Regions from separate parts of the Streptomyces sp. NPDC020965 genome, predicted to be linked through region 2. Evidence: riboswitches for the same ligand, from Rfam matches in the RefSeq annotation. Region 2 holds a riboswitch; each other region holds the start of a gene.

Region 1 (4,203 bases), on a different contig from region 2:
CCGCGACCGGCAGCAGCGTCCGGTGGGTGGCCCCGACCAGCAGCCGGGCGGCGTGCGGCACGATCAGACCGATGAAGCCGACCGCGCCGCTGACCGCCACCAGCACGGCGGTGACCAGGGAGACGAGCACGAAGACGGCGGCACGGAAACGGGCCACGTCCAGCCCGAGCACGGTGGCGCCCTCCTCCCCCACCAGCAGCAGATCGAGCGGTTTGGCGAGCGCGAGCAGCAGCGGCAGGGCGAACCCGAGGACGATCGCGGGCAGCAGCACACTGTCCCAACGAGCGCTGCCGAGACCGCCGAGCGACCAGTAGAGGGCCTCCCGGAAGTGCTCCGGCCGCGCGGACGCCACCAGGGCGAGGGTGGTGAGCGCGGTGAAGATGTACGAGACGGTCACGCCCGCCAGCACCAACCGGGTGCCGGTCATCGCGCCGTCGCGCCTGGCCAGCCCGTAGACGAGGAAGAGCGCACAGAGCGCCCCGACGAACGCCCCGGCTGGCGTGGCCACGGCGGTGGTGGTGCCGATGCCCAGGACGAGGACGGTGACGGCCCCGGTGGACGCGCCGGAGGAGATGCCGAGCAGGAACGGGTCGGCGAGCCGGTTGCGGACGAGGGCCTGGAGGACGGTGCCGGCGACGGCGAGCCCGGCGCCCACGAGCGCGCCGAGGAGGACGCGGGGCAGCCGTACGTCGATGATGATCGTGCGGAAGGGGCTGGGTTCGGCGCCCGGCAGCAGGGCGTCGATGACCTGCCCGGGCGGTATGCGTACGGAGCCGAGGCCGAGGCCCGCGACGACCGCGACCGCGAGGGCGATCAGCAGCGCGACGACCACGGCTCCGTAGCGGAGGCGCGACTTCACCGGGTGATCTGCCCCGCGAGCTTGGCGATGGCGTCGGGTGCGCGCACCCCGAGCACGGCGTCGGAGAGCGGCAGCACGGCGAACCGCTTGTTCTTGATCGCCGGGACGTCGCGCAGCACCGGGTCGTTCAGCAGCCGCTTCTTCTTCTGCTCGACGGTGGTGGCGCCGTAGTCGTAGATGACGACGATCTCGGGCTTGCGCGCCACGACCTGTTCCCAGGTGGCGTCGCCGAAGGACTTGTCGAGGTCGGCGAAGACATTGCGCCCGCCGGCACGGGTGATCAGCTCATTGCCGATGCCCTTGCCGCCCGCCGTGAAGGCGGTCTTGTCGCCGCTGTCGTAGACGAAGACGGGGACCGGGGCGCGGCCCTTCAGCGACTCCCCGGTCTTCGCGAGCGTGGCGCGGGCGCCGGCGATCCACTCCTGGGCGCGGGGCCCGACGCCGAAGGTGCGGCCGATCTCCTCGACCTCGCGGTAGAGGTCGTCGACGGTGGTCCGCTTCTTGGTGCAGTACTCCAGGTTGAGACGGGTGTCGATGCCGGACTTCTTCAGCTCTTCGCGGGTGCGGCCGTCCTTGGCCTCGAAGGCGCTGCCGTAGCCGCCGTAGACGAAGTCGGGGTTGGCGGCGAGGAGCTTCTCCTTGGAGGGGTACTCCTTGGCCAGGACGGGGATCGCGTCGTACGCCTTCTTGTGGCGCGGGAGGACCGCGTCGTCCAGATAGGCGGTGCCGACGACGGATTTCGCCAGACCGAGTTCGAGCATGATCTCGGTGACGTGCTGGTTCATGGTGACGGCCCGCTCGGGGGCGGCCCGATAGGTCGTCTTCACACCGCAGTTGTCGACGGTGTACGGGAACGAGGCGCCCGGCTGGGCGGCGTCGGAGCCCTTCTCGCTCTTGTCGTCGTCGCCCGCACCGCAGGCGGTGGTGGCGGCGAGGAGCGGGAGCAGCAGGGCGGCTATGAGTGCGGAACGGCGCCTGGACATGACGGGGTACGGCCTCCTCCGGGGATTTCCACGTCCCCTAGATGGTGGGAGAAGGGCGGCGGGTCAGTTCCTGGCTGCCAAGCGGGAACGCTTGGTCACAGTGGCGGGACCGCGCCGGATTCACACCGGCTTCCTGGGTCCTGCCGCCCTGTTCAGTTGGTCCGGGGGTCAGTATGCCCCGGACCACCGCGCGACGATCTTCACGCCCCCGCCTACTGCCCGCCGCGCCACTCGCCGCACCCCCTGATGCCCAGCACCCGCCGCCCGCCGCACACTGTCGCGTACCGCCCGCCGTGCCCTTCCGCGTACCGCCCGTCTCACACTTCCGCGTACCGCTCGACGATCTTCACTTCCTCCTCGGTGACCTCGCCGTCCACGATGCGGTACGAGCGGAACTGGAAGGACCCCACATCGTCGCTGTCGGCGGTGGAGACCAGGACGTAGTGGGCGCCGGGCTCGTTCGCGTAGGTGATGTCCGTACGGGAGGGGTACGCCTCGGTCGCGGTGTGCGAGTGGTAGATGATCACCGGCTCTTCGTCGTTGTCGTCCATCTCCCGGTAGAGCTTCAGCAGGTCGGCCGAGTCGAACTCGTAGAACGTGGGCGAGCGGGCCGCGTTCAGCATGGGGATGAAGCGCTCGGCGCGCCCGGTGCCCTCAGGGCCGGCGACGACGCCGCACGCCTCGTCGGGGTGGTCGGCGCGGGCATGCGCCACGATCTTGTCGAAGAGAACCTGGGTGAGCGTCAACATGCCGATCAGGATAGACAGGCGACCGCCCCGTACCGAGGAGTGGTACGGGGCGGTCCGCATGCCGGACACCGGGCCCTCCGGCTGGGGGCACCTGCCGGCCGGTCAGCGTTTGGCGAAGGCCGTGCCGTCCGGGTTCCGCCGCTTCAGCATCAGATACGACACACCCAGCAGCAGCGCCCAGACCGGCGCGCAGTAGAGCGAGACCCTGGCGTCCTTGTCGATCCCCATCAGCACGACCACCATGCCGATGAAGGCCAGCGCGAACCAGCTCGTCCAGGGCGCGCCGGGAGCCTTGAAGGTGGACTGCGGCAGCTCGCCCCGGTCGGCCTTGGCCCGGTAGCGGATCTGGCTGATCAGAATCATCACCCACGCCCACATACCGGAGATGGTGGCGAAGGAGACGATCTTGTTGAATGCCTCACCGGGCCACTGGTAGTTGATCCAGACACCGAACATCATCAGGCAGGCCGAGAAGGTCGTGCCGATCAGCGGGGTGCCGTTCTTGGTCAGCCGGGTGAAGACCTTCGGGCCCTGGCTGTTGAGCGCCAGGTCGCGCAGCATCCGGCCGGTGGAGTACATACCGGAGTTGCAGGAGGAGAGCGCGGCCGTGAGGACGACGAAGTTGACGATGCCCGCGCCGACGGCGAGGCCCATCTTGTCGAAGGCGGCGACGAACGGGGAGATGCCCGGCTGGAAGTTGGTCCAGGAGACCACCGACAGGATCATGGTCAGCGCGCCGATGTAGAAGACGGCGATCCGCCACGGCACGGTGTTGATGGCCTTCGGCAGGGTCTTCTCGGGGTCCTTGGACTCGCCCGCCGTGACACCGACCAGCTCGACGGCGAGGAAGGCGAACATCACGATCTGGAGCGTCATCAGCGTGCCGCCGATGCCCTTGGGGAAGAAGCCGCCGTCGCTCCAGAGCAGCGAGACGGAGGCGGTGTCGCCCGCGTCGGAGAAGCCCAGAGTGAGGATGCCGATACAGATGAGGATCATGCCGACGATGGCGGTGACCTTCACCATGGAGAACCAGAACTCCAGCTCACCGAAGAGCTTCACGGAGATCAGGTTCGCCCCGTAGAGGATCAGCGTGAAGATCAGCGCGGAGACCCATTGGGGAATGTCGAACCAGTACGTCATGTACTGCGCCGCCGCCGTGACCTCGGTCATTCCGGTGACGACCCAGAAGAGCCAGTACGTCCACCCGGTGGCGAAGCCCGCGAAGGGGCCGATGAACTCCCGCGCGTACTCGGAGAAGGATCCCGAGACGGGGCGGTACATGAGCAGCTCGCCCAGCGCCCGCATGATGAAGAAGATCACCAGGCCCGCGATGGCGTAGGCCAGGATGAGACTCGGTCCGGCCTTGGAGATGGCCTTGCCGGCGCCCAGGAAGAGGCCGGTGCCGATCGCTCCGCCGATCGCGATCATCTGGATCTGGCGGGCGCCTAGTGCGCGGTGGTAGCCCTGGCTGTCGCCACCGCCCGATGGTCCGGCGACGCCCTCGCCTTCGTGCCCGTCTTCTTTGTCGACCCGCACTGTGGTCATCGTTGTGCGCCCTTTCTCCATGCAGATCCGCTCTCCGCAGACGCCCGGCGCGCGGAGGCGGATCAGG
Region 2 (4,203 bases):
AGAGGTTGGAGACCTGCGGCTCGATGCACTCGTACACACCGGCGATGGAGGCGATCGTCGCGGTCGGTGCGATGGCGAGGAGGAGCGAGTTGCGCATACCGGTGGTGGCGACCCGCTCGCGCAGCGCGGCCCAGCGCTCCGGCCAGGCCGACTCGACGCCGTAGTGGTCGGGGTGGAACACGCCACGCGCCGTACGGGTCTTCTCCCAGGCCGGCAGCGGGCCGTGGCGCTCGGCGAGTTCGGCGGACGCCTCGTACGCGGCGAGCATGATCCGCTCGGCGATCCGGGTGGAGAGCGCGCGGGCGGCCGGGGAGTCGAACGGCAGCTTGAGCTGGAAGAAGACGTCCTGGAGGCCCATCGCGCCCAGGCCCACCGGGCGCCAGCGGCTGTTGGAGCGGCCGGCCTGCTCGGTCGGGTAGAAGTTGATGTCCACGACGCGGTCGAGGAAGGTGACGGCGGTACGGACGGTGCTGTCCAGCCGCTCCCAGTCGATGTCGTCGCCCACGACGAAGGCGCCGAGGTTGACCGAGCCGAGGTTGCAGACGGCCGTCTCGCCGTCGTCGGTGACCTCCAGGATCTCGGTGCAGAGATTCGAGGAGTGCACGGTGTGGCCGGGCTCGGCGGTCTGGTTGGCCGTCCGGTTGGAGGCGTCCTTGAAGGTCATCCAGCCGTTGCCGGTCTGCGCGAGGGTCCGCATCATCCGGCCGTACAGCTCACGGGCCGGCATGGTCTTCCGGGCCAGGCCCCTGGTCTCGGCGGACCGGTAGGCGGCGTCGAACTCGTCGCCCCACAGGTCGACCAGCTCGGGCACGTCGGCGGGGGAGAACAGCGACCAGTCGGTGTCGGCCTGGACGCGGCGCATGAACTCGTCCGGCACCCAGTGCGCGAGGTTCAGGTTGTGCGTACGCCGGGCGTCCTCACCGGTGTTGTCGCGCAGCTCCAGGAACTCCTCGATGTCCGCGTGCCAGGTCTCCAGGTAGACGGCGGCGGCGCCCTTGCGCCTGCCGCCCTGGTTCACGGCCGCCACCGAGGCGTCGAGGGTCTTCAGGAACGGGACGATGCCGTTGGAGTGGCCGTTGGTGCCCCGGATCAGCGAACCGCGGGCGCGGATGCGGGAGTACGAGAGCCCGATGCCGCCCGCGTGCTTGGAGAGCCGGGCGACCTGGTGGTACCGGTCGTAGATCGAGTCCAGCTCGTCCAGCGGGGAGTCCAGCAGGTAGCAGGAGGACATCTGCGGGTGCCGGGTGCCGGAGTTGAAGAGCGTGGGGGAGGAGGGGAGGTAGTCCAGCCGGCTCATCAGTCGGTAGAGCGCGGCGACCTCGTCCAGGGCGCGGACCGAGTCGTCCTCGGCCAGCCCGCAGGCCACGCGCAGCATGAAGTACTGCGGGGTCTCGACCACCTGGCGGGTGATGGGGTGGCGCAGCAGGTAGCGGCTGTAGAGGGTGCGCAGACCGAAGTAGCCGAAGCGGTCGTCGGCCTCGCGGTCGATGATCTCGTCCAGCCGGGCGGAGTGCAGCTCCACGAACGCGGCCGTGCGGTCGGCGATCAGCCCCTCGGCGTGACCGACGGCGACCGAAGCGGAGAACGAGACGGAGCCCTGGCCCGCCGCCTCCTCGGCGATGGTGCGGGTCAGCAGCCGGGCGGCGAGCCGGGAGTAGGCGGGGTCGTCGGAGATCAGACCCGCGGCGGCGTCGGTGGCGAGTCCGCGCAGTTCGGCCGTGTCCGACCCGGCGTGCCGACCGCGCAGCGCGGCGGCGGCGACGCGTCCGGGGTCGGTGTCCGGCAGATCGGCGGTGAGGTCGGTCAGGATCCGCAGCAGTGCGGTCCCGGGTCCGTCCGCAAGCTGCTCGGACATCTGCTCGGAGATGCCTGAAGCCGGATCGGCTGGCGCGATGGTCACGTGGTGCTCTCCCTCGCTCGGCTCGCGGGCCGACGGGCGGAGGAGGCGGTGCCGGGGCACATGCGTACCCCGGAAGAGGGCAGCACTGCGTACGGCGTCCACCGGCCCAGCCGCGAGGCCCGGACGTCTCGGCACCCGGGTCGGTCGAGCCGGGTGCGCTGTCGGCAGACGCTCGGACTTGCGGGTACGACAAAGCGCACCACAGCACACCGTTGCGGGACAGTTCCGGATTCACACCGGATTCCTCTGCGGACGACAGCGAGGACGAGCATACATGTGGGGGCGATTGGATGAGGCACCCCCCAGATGTTGTGTCGTGCCGGTGCGGGAGCGATCCAAAGACGGCCCTGCGGGCCCTTGGCGGGGCGGGCGTACGGGGGTGGGCGGGGTGCCTCGACGGAGGGCGGGCGGGGGCCCGCAGGGGCCGGGGAAGGGCCGGGGAGGGCCAGCGAGGGGTGTGTCGCGGGAGCCCCCGCCGGGGGGTTGGGGGGGGCTTCCCGGGCGGGGCGAGGGGGGGCTCGTGCGGCGGGAGACGCTTGGCTCCGGCGGCGGCGCGTGAGGGTGCGCGAGAGCTTGGGGCGTGCGCCCGGAGCGGTGCGTGGGGTGTGATGTGCGTCCGGGGTGGTTCACGGGGCGCGGGGTGGTTCGTCGGGGTGACCGAGGCCCGAGCGCTATCGGCCTCAGGGCCGTCGGTCGGGGGAAGGTGCCGGCGGTGGGGGGCACCGGCACCTACCCGGTGCGGTCAGCCCGAGGCGACCAGCCCCGACTGGAGCGCCGCCGCGACCGCGGCCGTGCGGTTGGTGACCCCCAACTTGATCAGGACACTGCTCACCAGCCGCTTGACGCCGTGTTCGGAGATGCCCAACTGGCGCGCGATCTGCCGGTTGCTGAGCCCGGCCACCAGATGGAGCAGGGCCTCCTCCTCGCGCGGGGTGAGCCGAATCGATCGCGTGGGCACCGGCCCCGCGCCCTCGCGCGCCCGGTCGAACAGCTTCCTGCCCAGGGGGAGCGGTAGCGGCATCCGCCCGGACGCCATATCGGAGAAGGCGCGGTGCAGCGAATCGGCCGTCAGATCCTCCCGGGCCAGATATCCGTCGGCCGGGAAGTCCCTGAGGACGTCTCCCGACTCGATCCAGGCGTCATCGACGATCACCAGCACTCGGGGTGCCGGGATGCTTCGCTCCGGTGGCGTCTCGGGTAGACGTTTCCTGTTGGACGTGGACAGGACAACAACATCCGTGGGAAGGCGAACGCGATCGGTTTCATCGTGCAGGAACTGGACGTTCGGTGCCGGAAAGGCCCTCGCGAGCATGCTCTGCAAGCCCAGCCGAAGCAGTTCGTTCTCTGCGTAGACAGCTATCCGGAGCTCTTTCAGCGGCTGACTCGGACAACTCTCTGTCGCTGCGTGTGCTGTGGTCACCGTTACCCGTTCTCCTCATGAGATCCCACCGAGGCGGGCTGTGTCTCTCGGGCTGCTCCATTCCCCGTGTCTGGATCTGGGCTCAGTCGGCGGTGGCTGCTCCGGACAGGGTGACTCATATTTAAGTGATCACGGAGGAATTTCTCTATATATATAAGAAAGTTTTAAAATCATGCTTGCTCTGACCTGGCATGATGCAAACCGGTCGCCGTGACATCGGCTCGGAGCGATAAGAGGCTTCAGTCAAGATTCGCGGTGCGAACCAGATCCTGGAACCTGACTTTGGTCAACATTCGGCCGATTCCCCACGCCGCGTCGCCGAACTGCGCGAGGTACGTTCCGATCAACTCGACCTGCTTCGGCGACAGAGTGAAGGTGCGCTTCCCCGGAGCGGTGAGTGCGAAACGCTCCACCGGGCCCGGATCGGCCGCGAAGGCGTCCAGATCGAAGCGGGCGTCCTGCCGGAGAGGTGTATCGGCCCGGCTGCTCAGCACATCCGCCAGCAGGAACCAGTGGTACTCACCGGCCTCGGCGATGAATTCATCGATGACCGGGGTGAGTGCGCCTTGTTCCTCCATGGTCGCGCGGGCGGCGTCCGTCGCGGCGCGGGAGAGGTCCCGGAAGGCGAGCGTCAGCATCCGCGCCCGATAGGTGTAGAGGAGATTGCTGCCGAACCGGCCGGTGATGTAGTCATCGATGTTCTCCTCGGCGTGGGCCGCCGCCTCCTCCCGCGAGGCCCAGAGCTGACCGCCGGTCTCCTCCCTGAACCGCGCCAGCACCGCGCGGAGGTCCGCCCCGGGCCGGCGCTCGTACATCAGCTCCAACCACCGGAACACATCGCAGCCGTAGGCGCGCAGCAGCTTCACCAGCAGCCCGAAGGTGG
Region 3 (4,203 bases), on a different contig from region 2:
TGGACGGCGGCCGCCCGACCCCCGCGCCTCGGTCGCGGAGTAGGTGTGTCCGGCCGGCGTCCCTCATCACAGGAGCAGGCCATGTCCCGTTCTCGTACCTCCCGCCGCATCGCTCTGACGGTGCCCGCCGTTCTCGGTGCCTTCGCCCTGACGGTGCTGCCCGCCGCCGCGACCACCTCCCCGGCGCAGATCGCCACCTCGAAGACCAACGGCGTCGCCTACCTCAAGTCCCTCCAGGCCGCCGATGGTTCGTACGCGGGCTCCGGCCTGTCCAACGAGTGGGCGCTGAGCGCGCTGGCCGCGGCCGGCACGGCGGCCGTGGACGTCACGCCCGGCGGCGACGCCACCAAGAACGCCCGCAAGGTCTACCGAGACCTGCTCGCCACCTCCGGCTGGCCCTCCGCGACCCCGGTGGTCACCGACTACCAGCGCGCCACCCTCAATGCGTACGCGGCGGGCATCGACCCGGCGCGCGTCTCTGCCTCCCGCAACCTCATCGCCGACATCTACGGCTACTGGCAGACCGCGGAGACCGGTTACTTCGGTCCCTCCGCCAACTACAACGGCACGGTCTTCGCCGCGCTCGCCCTCGCCGGGGCCAAGACGCAGGCGGGCGCGCAGCGGGTGCCGCAGTCGCTGCTGACCTCGATGGTCAACCGGATCCGGGCCAACCAGCACAACGACGGCGGCTGGAACTACAGCAAGGCCGAGGGCAGCCCGACCGAGCTGGCCAAGCCGGGCGACATCGATATGACCGGTGCCTCCATGGCCGCCCTCTGCGCCTCGGGCGTGCCGAACACCGACCCGGACATCACCCAGGCCAAGGCGTTCCTCAAGAGCAAGATCATCAGCAACTCCGGTGCGTTCAACGCCATGTACGGGGTGAACACCAACTCCAACGGCTGGGCCGTCTCCGGTCTCAACGCCTGTGGCATCAACCCGCAGACCGGTGACTTCCTCACCCCGCTGGGCAAGACCCCGGTGGACTTCCTCATCGCCCAGCAGTTCAACCCCGGTGGCGGCTTCAAGTACCTGCCCAGCCAGACCACGCCGTCCACGTACGCCTCCGCCGACGGTCTGCGCGCCGTCGCCGGGGCCGGGTTCACCGCGACTCCTCCGGTGCCGACCACGGTGGGCGCGCCCCAGTGGGTCGCCCAGGCCGCCTTCACCGCGGGTACGGCCACCCGGCTGGCGCTGACGGTCGACGACGGCGCGGGGAACCTGAAGGTCTGCTCGGTGGCCTTCACCCCGACCGGCACCACGACCACCCTGGGCGAGGTGCTCGCCGCCGCCACGACCGCGGCCACCCCGGCCGGCTGTGTCACGGCCGTCACCCCGTCGTACGGCACCGGCACCATCACGGCCGTGAACGGCAAGGCCAACAGCGGCTCTTCGACCTGGAAGGCCAGCGTGGACGGCGCCGCCTTCACCGCGGCCACCCGCGGCAAGGTGATCAACCTCGGCGACACCGTCGCGCTGCGCTGGGGTAGCTGAACCACCCCGGCGCGGGTCCCGGCGTCCCTTGCCGGGGAGCCGGGACCCGCGCCGGGCCGTTCCCAGGGGGCGAGGTCTAGAACGCGGTCCAGGTGAACGCGACCTGGTCGCCGGCGTTCAGCCGGAACTGGCAGCCGCCGACCGGTGTCGGGGTGCCGTTGACGGATATGTTCCAGTAGGCCACGCCGCCTCCGGAGACCTGCTTGATGGTGTCGACGGAGAAGTCGTCGAACGACGCGTACCAGGCGCCGTCCCAGGTGAAGTTTCTCGTCCGGGCGGCATCGTCGAGCGCGGCGGTCGGGGTGGGCACCGCGGTCGGATTCGCGCCACCGTTGGTGCCGTCGCACTTATGGGTGCCGCCGGTGGCGGTCGTCACATCATGGCCCTTGGTCTTGATCCGACCCTTGAAGAGCAGGCCGTTCGGGCCCTGGACGGTCAGGTTCACCTTGACCGGCGTGTTCGTGTTCACCGGTGTGGTGGTGGAGTGGGCCACGGCCGGCGCGCTGGTGAGGGCGAGGCAGAGAGCCGCAGTGGTGATCACCGTGCGGCGGGCGAGGGTCTGACGCATGACGTTGCCTTCCTGGCATGGGTCCCGGCCGCCCGCCCGAGACCCCGTACCGCCCGTGCGCGTATCGCCCCCCCGGTCGCGCGGCCCCTGGAGCGGGGCAGGCGAACGGGTGGCGGAGAACCCGGGGTTCGGGGCTTCGCGCTGCGGACCGTGACAGTGAGAAGCGATACGCGGGGAACGCGGGGTTTTCCGACTCGCGGCACCTACGCGCCACACACGGTTGCAGGCCAGCGCCGGATTCACACCGGCTTCCCCCCATCGTCCACGCATTCAGTTGTCGCTCCGGCCGGAGCCGGGGCAGACGCATCGTATGGCCTGATCCCATGAGTCGGCCAGGGTTTCCCGCGATCCCGGATCCGGAACGCGCCGGTGAACAGCACCGAGTTCGCGGCCCTTCACATGAACGTCCGTTGCCCGGCAGCGACGTACCCTCGGTCCTCACCCGCGGGGCCGTTGAGTGCCGGGCATCAACTCCACGCGTACGTCACCGCTGTCCTGGAGGACGTACGTGCTGCCGGTACGGGCCGTCCAGCCCACCGGGAGCAGGTAGTAGCGCCCGCTGCGTTCGATGAGCCGCCGCAGTCCGCTGTAGCGGTACCGGTAGTGTGCGTCCTCACCCAGGTCCTCCACCACCACACCGGGGCCGGCCAGGCTGAGGCGTTCGGTGCTCAGGACCACGACGGCGGTGCGCCGCAGCACATGGTCGGCGGCCGTCCGCGCCTCCTGCTCGCCGAGCCGGGTGGTCGCGAGGCTGGCGGCCCACATCAGCGACAGACAGGCCACGAAGGCGGGGAGCGCGCGGCTCCAGAGCCCGCCGGGGGCGGGCGCCGCGCGGGCGCCCGGGAACCGGCCCAGCAACAGCCCGACGCCGAGCAGCAGGGGCGCGGTCCATTCGTACGGGTCGATCCGCCGCCACAGGAGCAGCAGCACCAACCCGGCTGACACGATGAGCGGATGGGCGCGGGCCACACCGCGCAGGACGCGGTCGATCAGCGCCGTCGCCCGGTTCCGGCCGGCGAACTCGTCTCCGGCGGCGAGCCGGCTCGCCGCCAGCACGACCAGGGCGAGGGCCACGGCCAGGGGCGGCTTGACGAGGTTCAGGCTCTGCATCGACAGCTCGGCAAAGCCGAAGCCCAGGCTGAAGGCGTCCAGCCGGAAGTACTGGTAGTAGGCGGTCAGATAGAGCGCGCCCAGGAAATACATGATCGCCACGAGGAACGACGCCTGCGCCGCGACGGCGCCGAGCAGGCCCGTGGCCGTCGTCGGGATCCCGCCCGCACCGTCGGGGGCCGCACCGGCCGCACCAGCAGGGCTCGCCGGGTCGGCCCGGGCCGCGAGTCGGCGCCGGGCGGCGGCCACGGAGCTGCTCGGCGTCGATGCCGTACGGGCAGCTCCGCGCCGCGCGGTACCGGCTGACCAGGACCGCCGGTACCGCGCGCCCCGCCGACCGGCGTCCGCGGCGCCACGGGCGTTCGGGGCGTTTCCGGTGTCCGCGGCGTTCGCGGCGTCCCTGGCTGCCAAGCCGCCAGCCCCTTCCGTAGTGGTGGTCAGGAGTCGGATACCTCGGGGCAGGGTTCCGGCGACGGGCTCGGACCGGACGGCCGGGGACCGGGTGCCCCGGACGGTGCGTCGGACGACGAGTCCGACGGTGTCGGTGCGGGAGAGGTGGATGGGCACTCCTCGGGCGGGAGGCAGACCTCGCCCTCCGGGCAGCCGCCGGGGTCGCCGATCGTGCCTCCGACATCGCTGCCGGTGCCGCCCCCGCTGTCACCGCCGCCGCTGGGGTCGAGCCCGCCCGCGGTGGCCGGAGGTTCGTCGCTCGCCACCGGCGGGGGAGCCACCGGCGGCACCGGATCGCCTCCGTACGAGCCGCCGCCCGAGCCTTCCGCCCCGGCCCCGCCCCGGCCGTCCCGCCCCTCCGGATCGGCCACCCGTCGCTCCGGGCTGTTCCCGGGCGTGGGCCGCTCCGTCGTCCCCGGCCCCTCCGTGGGGCCGCTCTCCGACGCGCCGGCGCCGGGCCGGGCCTGGGCGGGCGCGTCGACAGGCTGCCGCGGTGGCCCCGGTTCCCGGTCCTGCCCCTCCGGCCCGCCGCCGGCGCAGCCGCCCACCACGATCACCAGAGCCACGGAAGCGGCACAGCG
Region 4 (4,203 bases), on a different contig from region 2:
CCGGAGACCCTCGCGGCACTGGAGCGGACCCGGGAGGCGCGCGCCACCGTGAACCGCCTGCTCCGCGCGCGCGAGGGCGAGCTCAACGGTGAAGTGGTGCGGCCCGGCTGACGAACCGTCCGGCAGCGAGGGCGCCCGGGGTATCGGCGGGACCACTCCCGATGTGATGATCATTTACTTCCTGGCAGGCACTTTACTTGCCCTTGACCCGATGGCAAGCTGATCATCACTTCGGCCCGCGCGGCGATGTTTCCCCCAACTCCCCTGCCCTCAGGGCTGGTTGACATGCGCGGGTGCGGAGAGCCTGAGGTCCCCAGAAACGGAGAGCTGATGTTCCGTCGTGTACGCAGTGCGGGTGTAGTGGTGGCGATGGCGGCCGGTATGGCCCTGGCACTGTCGGGCGGTACCGCCCACGCCCAGGAGCGGGAGCCCCGCTCCGGTGGCCTGCTCAACATCACCGGGCCGCTGATCGTGACCGGTGACATCGACCTGATCGAGGACGTGTTCGAGCACATCAGCGTGCCGATCCTCGGACAGGCGGTGCACCAGATGTACGACTGGGCGAAGTTCGAGGGCATCCTGAAGCGCTGACCCCACCCCTTGGCGTCGGCGGCCTCCTGGATACCGGGGGCCGCCGACGCTCCCTCACCCGGCGAGCCCGTCGCCGGGGTTCAGACGCCTACCCCGCCGGAGGGCCCCAGCCGGTCCAGACGCTCCCGGTGTACCGGGGTCAGCCGGAGATCGGCCGCGGCCACGTTCTCCTCCAGATGGTCGAGCCGGCCGGTGCCGGGGATCGGGAGAATGACCGGGGAGTGGTCGAGCAGCCACGCGAGCGCGACCTGCGCCGGGGTCGCGTCGAGTTCCGCCGCCACCGCGGCCAGCTCGGCCGCTCCGCCCGAAGCCGCTCCGCCCGAAGCCGCCCCGCCCGGAGCCGCTTCGGCGACCGGCCGCCACGGCAGGAACGCGATCCCCGCCGCCTCGCAGGCCGCGAGTACGGGCTCGTGCTCGCGGTCCACCACGCTGTACCGGTTCTGCACGCTCGCGACCTCGACGATCCGCCGCGCCTGGTCGAGTTCGGTGACGGTGATCTCGGACAGCCCGATCAGTCCGATCTTGCCCGCGGTCTGGAGTTCCCGCAGCGCGCCGAGCTGGTCGGCGAGGGGGGTCTCCGGATCGATGCGGTGCAGTTGCAGCAGGTCGAGCCGGTCGACGCGCAGTCGGCGCAGGGCGTGGTCGACCTGGTCGCGCAGGACGTCGGGCCGTGCGTCGAGCTTCCACTGGGCGGTGGGACTCGATCGCGCAATGCCCACCTTCGTGGTGATGAGCAGCCCGTCCGGGTACGGGTACAGGGCCTCGGCGAGCAGTTCCTCGTTGGCGCCCCCGCCGTACATGTGCGCGGTGTCGATCAGCGTGACGCCCAACTCGACGGCGCGCCTGGCGATGTTCAGTGAGGTTTCCCGATCGGGGCCGGGCTCGGTCGGCAGTCGCATGGCTCCGAAGCCGAGCCGCCGTACGCCGAGCTCTCCCCCGATGTGGAACGTGGTCGATGTCATCTATCGTCTTCCCCTCATTCAACGGCACACGCTAACAACGCCGTTGGACCGGGAGCCGGCATTTGATGGCCCGGGGGCCGTTCCGGGTCGGTGGACTCCGTCGCCGCACGCTCACCCGCCCCCGGGGGCGGACCCGCACCGGAGGTTCCAGCGGTTGAGGCGGCCCGAGAGGCGCGTCAGGGTGAGCGGGGCGACGTCCAGCCGCCAGAAGGTCTCCAGGGGCAGGTCCAGCGCCCGGACGGTCGTCGCGCGGACGACCCCCGGCTCCACCACCGCCACCACATGGCCGGGGTCCAGCGAATCCAGCCACGCCCCCACCCGCCCGCACAACTCCCGCAGGGACTCCCCGCCGTGCGGCGCCGCCGAAGGGTCGCTGAGCCAGCGGGAGACGGCGGCGGGCTCCGCCGCGCTCACCTCGTCCAGGGTCCGGCCGTGCCAGGTGCCCATGGCGCAGTCGGCGGGCGCCGGTACCCGCTCCGGTCGCAGGCCCAGCGCCGTCGCCGTCTCGCGGCAGCGGCGGGAGGGGCCGGTCAGCGCCCGGTCCGGGCGCGGCAGCGCGCCCGCGGCGGCCCCGGCGGCACGCAGGCCCGGTCCGTCGAGTCCCTCATCGCCCCCGAAGCGCGCCTCCCGCAGCGCGCTCGTGGTCGCCGGTGAGACCAGTGTCAGCCGTACCGTCATATCCGCCCCTTCCGTCAGGCCCCCCCCGGGGGCCGTTGTTTTCGGCCATCCCACGCCATGGCGGCCCCCGCCCTCAAGCGGTACGGTCGCGTGTACATGACGAAGGTGTGACGGAAGTCCGGTGCGAATCCGGCACGGTCGCGCCACTGTGTACCCGTATCTCCGCGGGAAGTCAGACCCGGCACCCTCGTCTTCACGGCACCACGAACGGGACGCGTGTTCCCTCTGGAGGTTCTGCCATGGCCCAGTCCGCCGCATCGGCGTCCGTGTCACCGACCGCACCGGCGATCGTCCCCGTATCGCTCAAGGAGATCGCGCCCTGGGCCGTCTTCACCGGCGTCCTGGCACTGATCCTGCTCTACTTCGTCGGCGCCGAGCAGGGCGCCACCTCGCTCATCTCGGGCGAAAGCGTGCACGAATGGGTGCACGACGGCCGCCATCTCCTCGGCTTCCCCTGCCACTGAGACAGCACCACTGAGGCACGACCACTCAGCACCCGTCTCATCGACATCGCCCAGGGGAACCATCCATGAACTCCATATCCGTCAGAGCCCTGCTCGTCCGCGGCATGGTCGCGGGCCTGATCGCCGGCGCCGTCGCCCTGGCCGTCGCGTACTTCCTCGGAGAGGGCCCGGTCGACGCGGCCATCGCCTTCGAGGAGGCCAACAGCCATGAGCACGGCGGCGAGGAGCTGGTCAGCCGGACCATGCAGTCCACCGCCGGACTCGCCACCGGTCTGCTGGTCTTCGGCGTCGCCGTCGGTGGCGTCGCGGCGCTCGCCACCTGTGTCGCCCTCGGCCGCGTCGGCCGGTTCGGTCCGCGCGCGACGGCCGCGCTGGTCGCCCTCGGCGCGCTGCTGGCCGTGTACGTCGTGCCGTATCTGAAGTATCCGCCGAATCCGCCGGCCGTCGGCGACCCGGACACCATCGGCGAACGCACGACCGTGTACTTCCTGATGGTCGTGCTCAGCGTGCTGCTCGCGGTGGCCGCGGTGATCCTGGGGAAGCGGCTCGCCCCCCGGCTGGGGAACTGGCACGCGACGGCCGTGGCGGGAGCGGCGTTCGTCGTCGCCGTGGGGATCGCCTTCGCGTTCCTGCCGTCGTACAACGAGGTGCCGAAGGGCTTCCCCGCCTCGGTGGTCTGGGAGTTCCGGCTGTCGACGCTCGCGATCCAGGCGACCCTGTGGACGGTCTTCGGGCTGGTCTTCGGCGAACTGACCGAGCGACTCCTCGTGCCAAGGGCCGCCCCGCGCGACGGCGCGAGCACGGCGCGGCGCGCGACGGCCGCCAGGAGCTGAACCGAGGCCGCCGCCCCCACCGGTCCGATCCGTCCGGTGGGGGCTCCGGCGTCAGTCGGCGTACGAGACGGTGACCGCGTCCGGCGCCTGCCCCGCCGCGCCGACGCACCGCGCGGTCGAACCCACGGCCGTGGTGGGCAGCTTGCTGACGACCAGGGTCAGACACCGGCCGAGCGCCCGCTGTCCGTAGTAGTTCGGATGGAGCAGCTCGCGCTCCTCGTCGGCGGGCAGTCCGGCCCTCGTACGGGGCAGATAGCGGGCCCACTCGGCCCGCGCGGCGGTCGGTCTGACGATGGTGCCGTCGGCGGCGAAGGAGGTCTGGAGGGGGTCCTTGCCACAGACCTGGTGCCCTTCGAGCAGCCGGCCGAGGTCCACGAAGTCCGCACCGGCCCGCTGGGCGGCCTTCTTGATCTCGGTGTTGAGGGCGGGGCCCGCCCCGGTGCCGAGCCAGCTCAGATCGCGGTTGTAGAAGGGGCAGCCGTACGCGCTCCAGCGGTCCCAGCTGTTCTCGTCGTGCGCGGCGGTGGTGGTGGGGTCGCCGGTGGCGAGGGGCAGCGGGTAGGACTGCACGACGATCCTCGGGGTGACACCGCTCTCCTTGACCGCCTCCCTGACGGCCTGGACGGCCTTCACCACCTTGTCGCCGACCGTCCGCGTCCGCTCGGCCACCGGGGT

Evidence for each region. A riboswitch is a leader RNA that binds a small molecule or an ion and turns the genes downstream of it on or off. The one in region 2 is predicted to bind cobalamin.
Region 1: it holds a riboswitch for cobalamin, as region 2 does, so the genes downstream of both, ACH4S7_RS06295 (ABC transporter substrate-binding protein) here and ACH4S7_RS10365 (ribonucleoside-diphosphate reductase subunit alpha) in region 2, are expected to answer to the same signal.
Region 3: it holds a riboswitch for cobalamin, as region 2 does, so the genes downstream of both, ACH4S7_RS35780 (DUF4430 domain-containing protein) here and ACH4S7_RS10365 (ribonucleoside-diphosphate reductase subunit alpha) in region 2, are expected to answer to the same signal.
Region 4: it holds a riboswitch for cobalamin, as region 2 does, so the genes downstream of both, ACH4S7_RS21775 (CbtB domain-containing protein) here and ACH4S7_RS10365 (ribonucleoside-diphosphate reductase subunit alpha) in region 2, are expected to answer to the same signal.

Annotation. Positions count from the first base shown of each region.
Region 1 is NZ_JBIRRE010000001.1:1,447,808-1,452,010, forward strand. Features, by position in the region: gene ACH4S7_RS06290 (FecCD family ABC transporter permease) at 1-859, opposite strand, end outside; gene ACH4S7_RS06295 (ABC transporter substrate-binding protein) at 856-1,842, opposite strand; cobalamin riboswitch at 1,886-2,045, opposite strand; gene ACH4S7_RS06300 (Mov34/MPN/PAD-1 family protein) at 2,160-2,591, opposite strand; gene ACH4S7_RS06305 (amino acid permease) at 2,694-4,136, opposite strand.
Region 2 is NZ_JBIRRE010000002.1:777,235-781,437, forward strand. Features, by position in the region: gene ACH4S7_RS10365 (ribonucleoside-diphosphate reductase subunit alpha) at 1-1,900, opposite strand, end outside; cobalamin riboswitch at 2,046-2,189, opposite strand; gene ACH4S7_RS10370 (LuxR C-terminal-related transcriptional regulator) at 2,643-3,053, opposite strand; gene ACH4S7_RS10375 (B12-binding domain-containing radical SAM protein) at 3,560-4,203, opposite strand, start outside.
Region 3 is NZ_JBIRRE010000020.1:56,021-60,223, forward strand. Features, by position in the region: gene ACH4S7_RS35775 (hypothetical protein) at 82-1,494, shown strand; gene ACH4S7_RS35780 (DUF4430 domain-containing protein) at 1,571-2,062, opposite strand; cobalamin riboswitch at 2,224-2,348, opposite strand; gene ACH4S7_RS35785 (hypothetical protein) at 2,501-3,583, opposite strand; gene ACH4S7_RS35790 (hypothetical protein) at 3,610-4,188, opposite strand.
Region 4 is NZ_JBIRRE010000007.1:90,407-94,609, forward strand. Features, by position in the region: gene ACH4S7_RS21755 (hypothetical protein) at 1-111, shown strand, start outside; gene ACH4S7_RS21760 (hypothetical protein) at 331-591, shown strand; gene ACH4S7_RS21765 (aldo/keto reductase) at 672-1,553, opposite strand; gene ACH4S7_RS21770 (histidine phosphatase family protein) at 1,665-2,231, opposite strand; cobalamin riboswitch at 2,305-2,433, shown strand; gene ACH4S7_RS21775 (CbtB domain-containing protein) at 2,471-2,695, shown strand; gene ACH4S7_RS21780 (CbtA family protein) at 2,761-3,528, shown strand; gene ACH4S7_RS21785 (hypothetical protein) at 3,580-4,203, opposite strand, start outside.